2 regions of the Exiguobacterium sp. s133 genome follow, and region 1 is predicted to be linked to the other one. Evidence: riboswitches for the same ligand, from Rfam matches in the RefSeq annotation. Region 1 holds a riboswitch; the other holds the start of a gene.
What was found. A riboswitch is a leader RNA that binds a small molecule or an ion and turns the genes downstream of it on or off. The one in region 1 is predicted to bind cyclic di-GMP.

Region 2: linked by a shared signal. The riboswitch ahead of KNP96_RS12675 (hypothetical protein) and the one ahead of KNP96_RS04465 (glycoside hydrolase family 191 protein) in region 1 are both predicted to bind cyclic di-GMP.

What each region holds. Positions count from the first base shown of each region.
Region 1 is NZ_JACSMK010000002.1:385,520-393,529, reverse strand. Features, by position in the region: gene KNP96_RS04475 (lipopolysaccharide biosynthesis protein) at 1-764, shown strand, start outside; gene KNP96_RS04470 (nucleotide sugar dehydrogenase) at 772-1,938, shown strand; gene KNP96_RS04465 (glycoside hydrolase family 191 protein) at 2,146-2,937, opposite strand; cyclic di-GMP riboswitch class I at 3,045-3,129, opposite strand; gene KNP96_RS04460 (hypothetical protein) at 3,209-4,435, shown strand; gene KNP96_RS04455 (hypothetical protein) at 4,432-5,340, shown strand; gene KNP96_RS04450 (DUF2194 domain-containing protein) at 5,337-7,175, shown strand; gene pelF (GT4 family glycosyltransferase PelF) at 7,172-8,010, shown strand, end outside.
Region 2 is NZ_JACSMK010000010.1:18,019-26,028, reverse strand. Features, by position in the region: gene KNP96_RS12705 (hypothetical protein) at 327-923, opposite strand; gene KNP96_RS12700 (LysE/ArgO family amino acid transporter) at 1,107-1,727, opposite strand; gene groL (chaperonin GroEL) at 1,865-3,505, opposite strand; gene groES (co-chaperone GroES) at 3,525-3,809, opposite strand; gene KNP96_RS12685 (CPBP family intramembrane glutamic endopeptidase) at 4,030-4,722, shown strand; gene KNP96_RS12680 (DUF4305 domain-containing protein) at 4,744-4,977, shown strand; cyclic di-GMP riboswitch class I at 5,401-5,484, shown strand; gene KNP96_RS12675 (hypothetical protein) at 5,510-6,295, shown strand; gene KNP96_RS12670 (NAD(P)/FAD-dependent oxidoreductase) at 6,374-7,429, opposite strand; gene KNP96_RS12665 (ABC transporter ATP-binding protein) at 7,613-8,010, shown strand, end outside.

The DNA of each region.
Region 1 (8,010 bases):
TTCCTATGATTCCTAATTCCTTAAGTTGGTGGGTGAGTAACACATCAGACAAATATGTATTAAATTATTTTTCAGGAGTTAGTGTTACTGGTTTATATTCAATGGCTTATAAAGTTCCATCCTTACTTAACACAATTACAAGTATTTTTATGCAAGCTTGGCAAATTTCTTCAGTGGAAGAGTTTGAAAAAGGAAGAATTGAAAGCTTTTCGAAGGTTTATAGAACACTTTTTAGTATTAATATTCTTGTTTGTTCAGCTTTAATTATTTTTGCAAAACCAATTTCATTAATTATGTTTGGAGAAACATTTAAAGAAGCTTTTTATTTTGTTCCAATTTTGTTAGTAGCATATTTTTTTAATGGACTTGCTTCTTATTTAGGAACGATATATACCTCTGCTATGTTAACGAGATTTTTATTTTACTCTACTGCATATGGAGGAATTCTAAATATTTTTCTTAATATTTTCTTGATTCCTTCATATGGTGCATATGGTGCATCTTTTGCAACGTTGTTTAGCTATATGTTGATTTGGATAATAAGATTGTATCACTCGAAAAAAATTGTGAAGATATCATGGAATAAGACAATAGATTGTATTCAAATAGTAACTTTAATTTGTTTATCACTATCGGTTTCATTTTCTTCAACTTCTGAGTATATATACTTACTTATCTATTTATTTTTAATTTTTTTGAATAAAAAAATATTTTTAGATTTTTTTGATCTTTTTTCAAAACTAATATCTAAAAAAAGAAAATAGGTGACGTATGAGAGTTACAGTAGCAGGAACAGGATACGTCGGACTTTCGATGGCCGTTTTACTCGCTCAGCATAATGAAGTTACATCAATTGATATCATTAAAGAACGTGTTGAGCTCGTCAATGATCGCAAATCACCAATCGTTGATGCAGAAATCGAAAGTTTCTTACAAAATAAAGAATTGAATCTCCATGCAACAACCGATAATTTTGAGGCCTATAAAGATGCGGAATTCGTCATTATTGCGACTCCGACAGATTATGACCCAACACGGAACTACTTTAATACTCGGACGGTCGAGAGCGTTATCGCGACGGTTCTTGCCATCAATCCAGATGCGACGATGGTCATCAAATCGACGGTGCCAGTCGGTTATACACAAGAGTTAAAAGAAAAGTTTGATACACCGAACATCGTCTTTTCCCCAGAGTTCTTGCGTGAAGGACAGGCGCTGCATGACAATCTTTATCCCTCACGTATCGTCGTCGGCGAGCAATCGGAACGCGCACAGCAGTTTGCTGATCTGTTACTTGAAGGAGCCATCAAAAAGGATGTGCCGATTCTTTTGACAGATTCAACAGAAGCAGAAGCCATCAAGTTGTTCTCGAATACGTACCTCGCGATGCGCGTCGCGTTCTTCAATGAACTGGATACATATGCCGAAGTCCGTAACCTTGATACAAAACAAATCATCGAAGGTGTCGGACTCGATAGCCGAATCGGCAATCATTATAACAACCCATCATTCGGTTATGGTGGTTACTGCTTACCGAAAGATACGAAGCAGCTGCTCGCGAACTATGATGAAGTACCGAACAACATCATCGGGGCGATCGTTGAAGCGAACCGGACACGGAAAGACTATATTGCAGATACAATCATCAAACAAAATCCGAAAGTCGTCGGCGTATATCGTCTGACGATGAAGACAGACTCGGATAACTTCCGTGCCTCATCGATTCAGGGCATCATGAAGCGAATCAAGGCGAAGGGGATCGAAGTAACGGTCTTCGAACCTGTCTTGACGGAAGATACATTCTACAATTCACGCGTCATCCGTGATCTTGAAGCGTTTAAGCAAGAGTCAGATGTCATTCTTTCAAACCGGATGCATTCGGAGTTGAATGATGTTGAAGAGAAAGTCTATACACGTGATTTGTATAGTCGAGACTAAAGAGAACAAAAGTGAGTGTTTACAAGCATCAAAAGAGGTCCAAGCGATAACTATCGCTTGGACCTCTTTTTGCGTTCGATGTTTCAATTCGTTGACCTGCCTCTGAAAAGTGACCGGTTTTGTTTTGTGCATCCTGTATAATTGTCTCATGCAGGAGCACTCAGAATTGGAATTGAGTAATCGGTTATGAGATTATATTCAAGTGGATTAGAATTTATTGTAATTGAGTGTCTTGTTTGATTTTAAGTGAATGAAGCCATTCTTTTTCGCGTACTTCGCACTTTTCGCACCTTGTTTAGAAGAAATCGTCAATGTCTTGATGTCTTCTTCTTCGTTCAACTCCTGAAGATCTGCCATCCGGTCTTTTGACCATTGGTCTTTTGCGACCGTCGAGTAGTTGAAGCTTTCCCACATGATGCCATCGATGTACGGGTACGTATGGTATTTTAATGTCCCGAAGCCCCAGTTTTGAATCAATGAGAGATCCGCATGTTTCGTCTTGACGCTCTTCAAGAAGTTCGTCATCGCGACTTGCTGCTGCTCAAGGATCTTTGGTTGGTCGGCATGTTCGTTGTCGATGTCGCCGACTGTATCCAAGAAGACACCGTCGAGTCCTTTATTGACGACCTGCTTTTCGACTTCTTGCATGAGGACCGCTTGGTAATGCTTCGAGTTGATGTCCATTAAGTATGAATCCCACTCCGCGTAGTGGACACGTTGTCCATCACGGTGGAAGAAATCTGATTCCTTTAATTGCGCCATCAAGTCCGTGTTCCAGTTGTCGGCTTCCATCGTGTTGATGTAGCCGTAGACTTTCGTGCCGTACTTTTGAATTTCTGCGATTTGTTTCGCTGAATAAAAGACCGGTTCGATGATCATGACATCATACTTTTGCATCTTCTTGATTTTTGATTTCGTCGGTGCATCGTAGTAGACCTTATACGAGCTGACGGAATCGAGTGGATTCGTTGATTGAGCTTTGCCCGTGATTGGTGTCATTAGTAACACTCCTAAAAAAAGAATGCACAAAAAAGACGTCACGCGTTTGAGTGAGATAATACCCATGGTTAGTAGCCTCCTGATTTTTTATCAGAGAGCGGCTGCGGCATTGCAGACTGGCGATCGGTATCCGAAGATCGACGACCCATGTCTTTGCGCCCTTACTTTTCAGTAAGTTTGCCCTTCTCGATATTTAGTTGTAATTGCCTGTTTGACTAAATCTTACCACTGCTAATAAAAATGTAAATAACTATTTTAAGGAGAGTGTGCCATGATTTACACACAGCATAGAAATACAGTCAAATGGATAGAAATGCTAGCTAGTATTTTACTTATCGGTATTCTTGACTATATGTTTAGCCTTTCGGTCTCGAATTGGGCAATTGATCCGTTAATCTTTTATATTTTATTGTTCGCCCTCCGCTATGGTCTGCTCGGGGCGTTCGTCAGTTTCACGATGACGATGCTGTACCACCTGTTTTTCCTGTCGGTCGAAGGTTCGGACATTCTCTTATTTTTATACGACAGGACGGAACTGAGCTGGATCATCTTCCACTTCCTCGTCGCGATGGTCTGCGGGATTTTTAGCACCTCGTTCCAGGAACGTTATTTATCGTTACGACTCCGCCACGAAGAAGTCGTCGAAGAAAACAACCACTTGCTCGAGACGGTCGAAAAGCTCCGGCTGTCGCAGTCGACAATGCAAAAGAAGGTCCTCGACTCGGATCATACATTAACGAAAATCTACCAAGTCGGACTCGAGCTCGACCAAACGGCGGCCGACATCGTCCGCGATCGCCTCGTCGATGTCTTGAAACGTTCGTTCAAGGCAGAGAATCTTGCCATCTATCACGTCGATGCGTCAAAACGGACGTTACGACTCCACGTCCGCTTCGGTGAGAAAGAGGTCTTGCCACAAACACTATTCATCGATCCGTCGACCGGCATCTATCAACGGATGTTCAAGACGAATGCGATCTCAATCCGGACGATGGACGAGACGGACGTCCCGTTACTGATCGCACCGATCCGCTACGACGGGAAGATTCAGGAAGTCGTCGTCATCCAGGCGATCGACTTCAACCGCCTGACGAGTTACGAGATGAACATCATGCAGTTGATTCTCGACTGGACCGGGACACGAATCGAAAAAACGTTGACGATGGAATGGAATGCGTCGCGTGGTGATTTGATTGAAGGGACACGGATTTATCAAATCGAGCCATTCAATAAAAAAGTCGCACTCCAACAACACCGAGCTGAACAGTACGATCAGCCGTACAGTACAGTCGTCTTGCCGGTCGAACAGGTCCGGCTGTCGTTGATTGAAATGGAATTAATCCTACGCCAGTCGATGCGGGAAATCGACATCATCGGCTATGACGAGACGAATCAAATGCTCCACTTCCTCTTACCGGGAACACCGCAAGAGAACGCTGAAGGATTCGAGCAACGGATTAAAGAGTTGTTCGCACGAAAAGGAGGGAATCTTGGATGATTTTCTTCGTCCTGTTATTTTTTCTGATTCATGCCGTCATCGTCTTTCTCGTCGCGAAACTGATCACGGCACGGATGGATCCGGCACAGCGTGGTCTCGTCAAATGGATCGCCCTGATTTGTTATTTCGTCCCGCTGCTCGGTGAACTGTTCGGTCTCGTCAGTTGGCTGATCGCAAGACGATACGCGTCAGACAAGACGTTGCTCGACTACGATGACTACATCGAGTTCGACGTCGTCAACCTGGAAGGACTGCAACAACAGGCGGCCGACAACATCGATTTGGTGCCGATGGGCGAAGCGATGGCGATGGACGCGAAGGAACGGAAACAATCGATCGTCCGCTTGACGACGACATCGATTGCCGATTCCGGGAAGTACCTTCAGTTCGGGCTCGACCATGCCGACTCGGAGACGGTCCACTACGCCGCGACGGTCCGCAATACGTTATATGACCGGTACGAAGCGACGATTAAAAGTCGGGAGGAACAACTGAATCCGGGGCATGTCACGACGTATTACCACTTGATTGACGCCTTCGAAGCCTTCATCGAAAGTGGACTGCTCGACGACAGCATGCAAAAACGGATCTTTGATCGGTTCGGATCGTATTTACAAGACATGCGGATTCAGTATCCGACGGACGCGACGTGCTTGAAGGCGTGCGGCAAGCTCGCCCTCGCGAAAGGCGACGTCGCGGACGGACTCGGCTACTATGAACGCTTGATCATGCACTACCCGGAGCAAGCGGACGGCTACCTGCTGGCAATCGAATATCACTTCACGAGAGGTGACTGGACGAAGCTGGCACCGCTCGTGACACAATTGAAAACACACGTCGCACCGGACGACATTCCGGACGAGAAACGCTACATTTTGGACCGGCTGGAAGGAGTGGAACTATGAAAAAATCGATCACGACCTACGTCGTCGCCGTCTTCGCGATTCTGCTCGTCACGATCGGCGTCGTCCAGTTGTTACGTCTTGATTATGGACATCGCCTGATTCCGACCGAGGAGACGCAACAAAAGACGTTTCAGACGATGTCGGGCAAGGAGGGACAGATGGACGGAGAACCGTTACAAGTCTATATCCATCAGGATAAAGGCGAGCTCTCAAAAAGTGTCTTGACGAACTTTAAATATGCACTGAAGTATGCGAAAGTCCCGTATACGAATATCTCAATCAAAGAAATCGAGCAATTGGAGCCGTCCGAGCGGACCGTGCTTGTTTTAGCGGGAGAGCACTCACGTGACTGGCCCTACGAAACGATTCGTCAATTCGTCAAGGACGGCGGACGGCTTTATATCGCAGCACGCTTCATCAATCAGGACTGGGCGGAGCTCGTCGGGGTGAAACAGTTCGGTGATTTCAAAGACGGCATCAACGGATTGACCTTCAAGGAAGAAATCTTCCCTGGTTTCGTCGATCTGCCGGACTCGTCGAACTTGTTCGCCCACAGTATCGCCGACGTCGAGCTGCTACCGCAAGCGGACGTCAAAATCACGGCGTCCGGTGAACCGATTCTTTGGACATCAGCGTACGGCAAGGGAACAGTCCTGTTCTGGAACACGACATCGCTCGCTGAGAAAAACTCACGCGGTTTAATGCTCCAGACGTTATCGTTATTGTTCCCGTCATTCGTCAGTCAACAGGCGGCGATCAAAGTGACGCATCTTGATGACTTCCCGTCACCGGTCCCCGGGAATACGAACGCCGCAATCGAGAAGACTTATAACCGGACGATCAAGGAGTTCTTTAAAGAAATCTGGTGGCGTGACATGAAACGAATCGCCGACGAACAAGATGTTACCTATACCGGGTTCATCATCGGCAGCTATAAGAATACGACGGAAGAGACGACGGAAGACTTGTCGGAGAAAATCCGCACCCCGATGCTCAACTATGGGCGGGGTCTGCTGAAGATGGGTGGCGAAATCGGACTGCACGGCTTTAATCACCAGCCACTCGTCGTCGCCGGTGAGACGCTTGACCCGAACCTCGGTTATGTCCCGTGGAACAACCGTGATCAAATGGAGGAAGCATTAAAGAAAGTCATCGGGACGCACGACTATTACTTCCCGAACGAGTCGATTCAAAGTTATGTCCCGCCGTCGAACATCATCAACGAGACCGGTTTGACAGCACTCAACAATGTCTTTAAAGACAAGTTGATCGTCGCCTCACTCTACTCGGGCGATCCCTCGATGGGTAGCTACATCCAGGAGTTCGGACCGGATCCCGTCCATCAAAATCTCTACAACTTCCCGCGTATTTCGAGCGGCTACAACGAAACGGCAAACGATACGTTCGTCATGGCGGATGCCGTCGCGAACTTCGGAATGTTTACCCACTTCATCCACCCGGATGACGTGCTAGACGAAGACCGGTCGAAAGGGAAGGGCTGGGCAGAGATGGAGAAGACGATGGAAGAGATGTTCCGCGACGTCAAGACGATGTATCCGTACCTCGAGAGCTTGACCCAGTACGAAGCGTATGAAAAATACGTCCAGTACCAACAGTCGGACATCAACGTCACCTATACGGACAAGACGATTGAAATCAACGGGACGAACATGTTGAAGCCATCGGTCATGCTCGTCCGTGTCGCTCCGGGTCAACACCTCAAGACAGGGACGTTCGATTTCGGGACGGTCCGCGCGCTTGCAGGCGAGACGTTGTATCAAGTCACGTTGACGAAAGCAACGGTCACGCTACCGATCGAGGAGGGAACAGAATGAAGATTGGTTTAGTCGTCGAAGGCAGCTATCCCTACGTCAGCGGTGGTGTCGCGAGCTGGGTCCACATGGTGATCCAGCAGATGCCGATGCATCAGTTTGAAATCATCGCCATCACACCGACGCAACTGACGGAAGCGGATTATAAATACAACTTACCGGACAATGTGATGGGTGTGACGAACTTATCACTCGATCTCAAATACGACCGTCCGAAACCGAAGCACGTCCTGTCGGCAGAACAAGGGCGGTTGATTCAACAATGGATGACGTTCCAACACGTCGAAGCCCCGGTCTTCCCGATCTTCGAACAAGCGGTCGGGACGTCGGAGCACTTCTTCGCGAGCCGGCTCTTCTTCGAACTCGTCAAGACGAGTTATGAGACGGAAAAACAATCCGGCTCATTTATCGATTACCTCTGGATGTGGCGGAGTATGTATACGCCGGTCCTCGAGTTACTGCAGGCGGAGTTACCGCAAGTCGACTTGATTCACTCGGCGTCGACCGGATATGCCGGACTCGTCGCGAGTGCGATCAAACAACGCCAAGGCGTGCCGTACATCTTGACGGAGCACGGCATCTACTCGCGGGAGCGGGAAGAGGAACTGTTACAAGCGACGTGGATTCCAGTCGAATACCGGGCGCACTGGATTCGCTTCTTCCACCATTTGTCGGCGGAAGCTTATCAGGAAGCGGATGACGTCATCACGCTGTTCGACCGCAACGGTGAACTGCAACAAGAACTCGGGGCACCAGCGGCGAAGCTGCGGATCATCCCGAACGGTATCGATGCCGTCCGTCTGTCGAGTTTACCGGTCGTCGAGAAGGGACCAATCCT
Region 2 (8,010 bases), on a different contig from region 1:
ATTTGCAATAGGTGGAAAACTTCAATACTTATATTTTTAACCTTAGGAGGTTATCAAGATAAACCCTTAAAAATATGAATCGACCTATATGAATCAGATGCCAAACTTGAAGCAAAATTTTTACAGAATGACAACGATGCATGCGTCTAAAAAAGGGTTCTGAAATCAAAATGATATCTACAAGAACATCGATTTTAAGTACTTATTCAGCCAAAAAGATTATTCGAAAAAGAAAAAATCGGTATGGAGCTGAACGATTACTAGTTCTTCCTCGAATCGATTGATCATATGTATCCCCTGCAGGAACTGGTTATATTTCTTAAAATTCACTCTATTATCATGAAGTCTTTTTTGATTTTTTCAATGTCTCGACCAGTTGTTTTTTCCAAATACTTTAGGAAAGCATCATTTTCTTTAGTACCAATATACGTTTTAAATTTCTCAACATGCCCTTCAAACCCTTTGAAATAATTACTTTGATAATGTGGATCGTTGTAAATTTTAATGAATTCAAGATAATCTTTAGTACTCATTTTGTTTCGAATTTGCATTAAAAGAGAGTCCCATTTTTTTATTTTTTTCTCGTATAAAGGCTTTTTAAGTTTATTTTCTCTTTTTTCTTCTTCTTTTAATTGTTGAACATATTGTTCGATGTCGTCTATGTATTGAAAAAGTTCAAGTCGATTTTGACTATCTAATTTTGGCAGTATTTCATTCTCGTACTTCTTATACATTTGTTCTCTATAAGATAACTTCTTTTTTATTATTTGATTTTCTTTTTTATTTCCCGTATTCTCTTTTAATAATTTGATTCCCGTTTTGGCTACACCCATCCCAGCTAAGATCTCTTTTTGATTATCTTTAATTAACTTTCCAACTTTTTTCCCGCCTTCAACAATTGATGTAATTTCAATTTTCGCCATATAATCCACCTTTAATAAAATTAGTATTTATACCATTAAAGTAATTAAACAGTTTATTTTTCAACCTTTAAACTCTATACATAAAAAAATCAAAATAAGTTTCACTTTTCTATTCTAAAGTATTTTTAAATAGAAGTATTAAATCATTATACTTGTTAAAAGTAGTCGATAAAATATCAATTTTCAGAGAGTTTCTAGCGCAAACTGAATCAATTGATACGAGAGCCAAAACATCAAGCAACCTATTCCAAAATCTAAAACCTTCCATGCTATTGGTTTTTTAAATACAGGAATTAGCCATCTCGCCCCATAACCCAGACCCAAAAACCATACAAACGATGCAATCAAGGCCCCGATTAAGAAATTAACTTTTTGATCCAATGTCAAAGTCCCAGCTATTCCCCCTATCACGACGACTGTATCTAAATATACATGTGGATTTAAAAGTGTAATCGCTAATGTGAGTAAGATCGTCTTGTGAATAGGGATAATTTTGGCATCAGTTGAAATGTCGATTGCACTTGATGAAGACAACGCATTACGCAAAGATTTGAATCCGTATAAGAGCAGAAATAGTCCTCCGACAATCGCAAGACCGACATTCGCAAAAGTATTATTTTTAATAGCAGTACCGACTCCTAGTACGCCGGTACACATCAGTAACACATCGCATAAGAAACATACTAGGACTACCCAGAAAATATTGTTTTTCAATAAACCTTGTTTTAGAACAAACGCATTTTGAGCTCCGATTGCTACAATGAGCGTACCTGACGTCAACATCCCCTTTAAAATTTCATTCACTTGATGGCCTCCTCTCTTCTCACCTAAAAAAATGATACATACTGTTTATGTAGTTCTTTCAAATATTAAGTATACTATTGCAAATAAAAAGTACCGAACCCTATTTGCTAGGATTCGGTACTTAAAGATGAAATGTCTTACATCATGCCGCCCATTCCACCCATGCCGCCCATATCAGGCATTGCAGGAGCAGATCCGGCTGGTTCTGGTTTATCGGCGATGACGGCTTCCGTCGTCAGGAACATCGCTGAAACAGACGCTGCGTTTTGAAGTGCTGAACGCGTCACTTTCGCCGGGTCGACGATTCCCGCTTCAATCATGTCAACGTACTCGTCTGTCGCGGCGTTGTAGCCCATGCCTTGCGCTTCATGTTTGAGACGCTCGACGATGACTGAACCTTCTTGACCGGCGTTTTCCGCGATTTGACGGAGTGGTGCTTCGAGCGCACGAAGGACGATGTTGACGCCTGTCGCTTCGTCGCCTGTTGAGACAGCAAGAATCGATTCGACGGCTTTCGTCACGTGAATAAAGGCTGTTCCCCCACCGGCAACGATTCCTTCTTCGACGGCTGCACGTGTCGCATTCAGTGCATCTTCAATCCGGAGCTTGCGTTCTTTCAGTTCCGTTTCTGTTGCTGCTCCGACTTTGACGACAGCTACGCCGCCCGCGAGTTTCGCAAGACGCTCTTGCAGTTTTTCACGGTCGAAGTCGCTTGACGTTTCTTCGATTTGCGCACGGATGGCGCCGACACGTGCTTCGATTGAATCACTGTGTCCGTGTCCTTCGACGATCGTCGTGTTGTCTTTTGAGACGACGACTTTCGACGCACGGCCGAGTTGCATGATTTGTGTTTCTTTCAAATCAAGACCGAGCTCTTCTGTGATCAACTCTGCCCCTGTGACGATCGAGATGTCTTCGAGCATCGCTTTACGGCGGTCACCGAAGCCTGGTGCTTTCACCGCAACCGCGTTGAACGTACCACGGAGTTTGTTGACGACGAGTGTCGCGAGTGCTTCGCCTTCGACGTCTTCCGCGATGATTAAGAGCGGTTTATTTTGTTGGACGACTTGCTCGAGGACCGGCAAGATTTCCTGGATGTTCGAGATTTTTTTATCTGTGACTAAGATGTACGGGTTCTCAAGCACCGCTTCCATCTTGTCGGAATCCGTAATCATGTATGGTGACGCATATCCACGGTCGAACTGCATCCCTTCAACAACGTCGAGTTCTGTCGTGAAGCCACGTGATTCTTCGATCGTGATGACACCGTCCTGACCGACACGTTCCATTGCTTCCGCGATCAATTGACCGACTTCTTCGTCAGCAGCAGAAATCGCCGCAACTTGTGCGATTGCTTCTTTGCCTTCAATCGGTTTTGCGATGGCGTGGAGCTCTTCGACGGCACGGCGGACCGCTTTTTCGATTCCTTTACGGATGACCATCGGGTTCGCGCCCGCTGTGACGTTTTTGAGTCCTTCACGAATCATCGCTTGTGCGAGGACTGTCGCTGTTGTCGTACCATCCCCTGCGATTTCGTTCGTTTTCGACGCGACTTCCGCGACGAGTTTCGCACCCATGTTTTCAAAGTGGTCCTCAAGTTCGATTTCTTTTGCGATTGTCACACCATCGTTCGTGATGAGTGGTGAACCGAATTTACGTTCGAGAACGACGTTACGTCCTTTTGGTCCGATCGTCACTTTGACTGCGTCTGCTAATGCGTCGACACCGCGGAGCATCGCGCGGCGTGCTTCTTCACTGAATAAGATATCTTTTGCCATGACTGAAATCCCCCTTTTATTATTGTGCTACTGCTAAAATATCGCTTTCGCGTAAGATTAAGTATTCATTGCCATCGACCTTGACTTCTGACCCGGCATACTGCGCGTAGATGACATGGTCGCCGACGTTCACTTCAAGTGGTACACGTACACCCTGCTCTGTCACACGGCCTGTACCGACAGCGATGACTTTACCCTCTTGTGGCTTTTCTTTCGCTGACCCAGGAAGAACGATTCCTCCGAGTGTTGTTTCTTCTTTTTTAACGACTTCGATCACGATGCGATCACCAAGTGGTTTTAACATGCGAAACATCCTCCTTGAAAATGACTGTTTTTTAGCACTCACTTTAATGGAGTGCTAACATATTTTTATCTTAAACGGTTTTCAATCGAAATTCAACCCTGAACCCTTATCCGTTTTCCCGAAATCGCCATCTTTGAACCATCACCATTCGTGCGCCCGGCCTGTTTGTTTGTTACAATCGGGACAGTACCTTCAATACAAAGGAGTTGTGTCCCGACCGATGAAAAATTCCGTCAATCTGCCGTTCAACATGGCTGATAAGTGGCAAATCCGTCACATCATTCCGATTGTGATTTATTTGATCGTCCAGCTCGTACCGGCAACATTCCCGAGCTTTCTCTCAAAAAGCCAAATTCCGGGTGTCCTCGGCTGGTGGCTTGCGATTGGCTTTACCGTTGCCGTCATCGTCTCGTTCTTCTGTCTTCGTCCTGACTGGCAGAAGTGGAAAGCAGAAGGCAATCAGACGGATCCGATCGACACATTAAAGTGGATTGGGATCGGAATCGTGTTGCTTTACGCCTTACTGATTAGCGTCAACCTTCTTGATGCCTGGATGTCTGGTGGACTCGAAAACGTCGCGAAATCACAAAATACGGATGACATCATGAAAGCAATCCAAGTCATCCCGATTTTACAGCTGATGGTCGTCTTACTCGGACCGATCATGGAAGAATTTTTATTCCGTCACATTATGTTCGGGAACTTGTCGACAAAACTGAACTTCGTCTTCAGCTTCGTTCTCAGTGGTGTTATCTTCGGGTTCATCCACGGAGACAACAAGTTTTTGATTTATGTCGCGATGAGTTTTGTTTTCTCACTCGTCTTCGTCAAAACGCGCCGCATCATAGCACCGATTGCGATTCACGTTTTCAATAACGGAATTGTCGTACTCGCACTCTATGCAATGACTTAACTTACGAAAGGTAGTGTTTTCATGCGCCAAGGCTCAAACTTCATGGCATTATTTTATGCCCTGTTCGGTATTCTGTTCATGTACCTCGCGTACAGCAACTCGATCGAGGCAGGAACCGTCTTTAACTTTTGGACGATTCTGTTGACGCTGTTCGCAGCAATCGACTTTTACCGTCTCTATCTGATTTTCCGCTTCCGGATGGCCGCGAAGAAGATGATTGAGAAGGAACAAAACAAAAAAAATGATAAAGAATAAGTAACCTGTCCGCCTCTTGACCGATTCAGTTCGTGAAAGGGCGGATTTTTTTGTCTCTTGCTCACTGTATCCTTATGGAAAATCAGGCGAACAGTTTTTTAGACGCGCTATCGTCAGCTTGTTCCCGTTTCGAAATAATCGAAGTGACCAAAAAAAGAGTTACTTCTCGTGACTCCTACGGGAAAAAGCGCAAGACCCCTTGCGCTGTCAGAGGCAAGTAAGACCCTGCTTCTTGTTCGCTAGAATCAAGAAGCAACGGCTTACGCCTCGCCCGAGGAAAGCACGAGAAGAAAAATCTTTTCGCATGCATCTCTTTCATGAATTAACCTTCGTACAAAACATATATTTTACTGACTCATTATCAAAAACCCTTATCTATCCATAGAAACAAATCACTTATACTGAATATACGGTTCTTCACCGGAATCGAACGGGCAAACCCACAGAAATGTGGTGACGCAAAACTATAGGGGCTACCGCTTCAAGCTATGCTTGCCAGTTACCGAAGTTCACAAAAGGAGACTACGTTCACATGAAAAAAATCAATTATGTCGTTACTGCCGGCCTCGCTTGTGCGTTGATGCTGACGCCGCTCGGCTCAATCGATGCCAAGAGTAAAACATCGAAGCATGACCGCAACAAGAACGGAATCCATGACAACTGGGAAAAGAAGTACAAGCTTAAAGGGAAAAAACTTGCGCAGCAAGATACGGACCATGACGGCTTAAGCAACTACACCGAATATAAGCTCAAACTCAATCCACGGAAGAAAGACAGCGACCGCGATAAGATCAGCGACGCACATGAAGATACGGACCGTGATGGCTTAACTAACGCCATCGAACTCGAGCTTGGGACAAAACCATACAAACGGGATTCTGATGGTGATGGAATTCTCGATGGCAAAGAACGCAACAAGGTCGGTCACCGCTATGAAGATATGCTGAAAAAAATGAAGATTGCTCTCGCGACAGAGACGACGCAAAGTCAGATTAAATACCAGTTTAAAAAGAAGAAGAGTCAGCTGCGTGTCAAAACGAATGACGCAACGGTCGATGAAACCCGTGTCCGCCAATTGATTCAGTTCATCGAGTCACATCCGAAGATGACGGAAGAGGAATTACGGGCACAACTCGTCAGCTTATTCGCTCTCTCTGGTTCTTACGAGTTGGAGATTGAACTCGAGTACTTCGATCACGAAGAAACGAAATCAGAGCACCGTCACGTTGAAGAAGACGAGCAAGACGATGATCAAGGTCAGGACGAAGATGATGATTCAGATGATGACTCGGACGACGACCATGAAGATGAAGATTAATCCTTAAACAAAAAAACACCTGCTCTAAAGACGACCGACGTCCATGTGACGAGGGGCGATCTTTAAGACAGGTGTTTTTTACTTTTCGTTGACCATTTCTTGAATCAATTCACGGTTCCGTTTTTTGAAAACTTCATTGTGGGATGAGACCATCGCGACTTTGGCAGCATCCGGTTCAATGAACTGCTTCGCCCGGTTGACGGCGTTTGCCGCGTCCTGGAATGTACCCGAAATCAAGTTCACCTTTCCGTCATGCGTCAAAATATCTCCTGCTGCATACAATCCCGGTACACTTGATTCGCTCGACGCGTTACCGGCGATGTAAAAGTCGTCGACTTGTTTGATGTCGAGTTCCGAGTTCGCGAGCAACTCTGCTTCCCGTTCGTAGCCATGGTTGATGATGACTTCATCGACGTCAACGATGTTTGTCACGTCCGTCGCACAATCAATCAATTCGACGGACGCAATCCGGTGGTGATCGTCGCTTGCGATCAACTTATGAATCGTCGTGTTGAGGAGACAGACGGCTGAGCTTCGGACGAGTTGGTCGACTTGTGCCTCGTGACCTGTGAAACAGTCTTTCCGGTATGTGACGTAAACTTTTTTCGCAATCGGTTCGAGCTCGTTCGCCCAGTCGATCGCTGAGTTACCGCCACCTGAAATCAGGACCGTCTTATCTTTAAACCGCTCAATCGATTTGACGGTATAGTTCAAGTTCGACACTTCGTACCGTTCGGCCCCTTCAATCTTCAGTTTTTGGGGATTGAGTATCCCGCCGCCGACAGCGACGATGACTGTCTTCGAATAATGAATTTCTCCCGACTCCGCTTCGAGGACGAAGTTTCCGAATACGTCTTTTGCGATTGAAATGATTTTTTCATTCAGGTGCACGGACGGATTAAACGTTAAGCCTTGTTCGACGAGTTGCTCGATCAGCTTCGCTCCGGTAATGGGTGGCTGTCCCCCGACATCCCAAATCATCTTCTCCGGATAAACATGAATCTTGCCACCAAGCTCTGCCTGGTATTCAATGATTTTCGTCTTCATCCCGCGTAATCCGCTATAGAAAGTCGAGTATAACCCGGCCGGGCCTCCACCAATTACCGTTACATCAAACAATTCCTGCTGTTCCATCTCACTCACTCCTCGCTCTCGACTACGACTGATTATCATTCTCATTCCCAATGATAACGTGAACATCTCTTGAAGACAAGAAAAAATGTTGACAGCGTTTTTATGAGACTGGTATGGTTAGGGAGACGATAGTGATAATCATTATCAATGAAAACAGCTTTAAACGAGAAGGAGCCTCTGCGTATGGTACGTCTAGCAACAGAAGAAATCAGTATCGGATACGGAGATCGTACCATCGTCAAAGACTTGACGGTTCAGATTCCGGATCGGCAAATCACGACAATCATCGGTGCGAATGGTTGCGGTAAATCGACCTTATTGAAAGCGATGACCCGAATCATCCCCCATCAGTCTGGTCGTGCCCTGCTTGACGGTCTCGATATTGCGAAGGAAAGTACAAAGCTGCTTGCCCGGAAAATGGCGATCCTGCCTCAGACACCGGAAAGTGCAAGCGGTCTAACGGTCGCAGAGCTCGTCTCATACGGTCGTTTTCCTTATCAAAAAGGATTTGGTCGCTTAACGAAACATGATTACGAGATCATTGACTGGGCGTTAGAGGCAACGGATACGACGGCATTCAA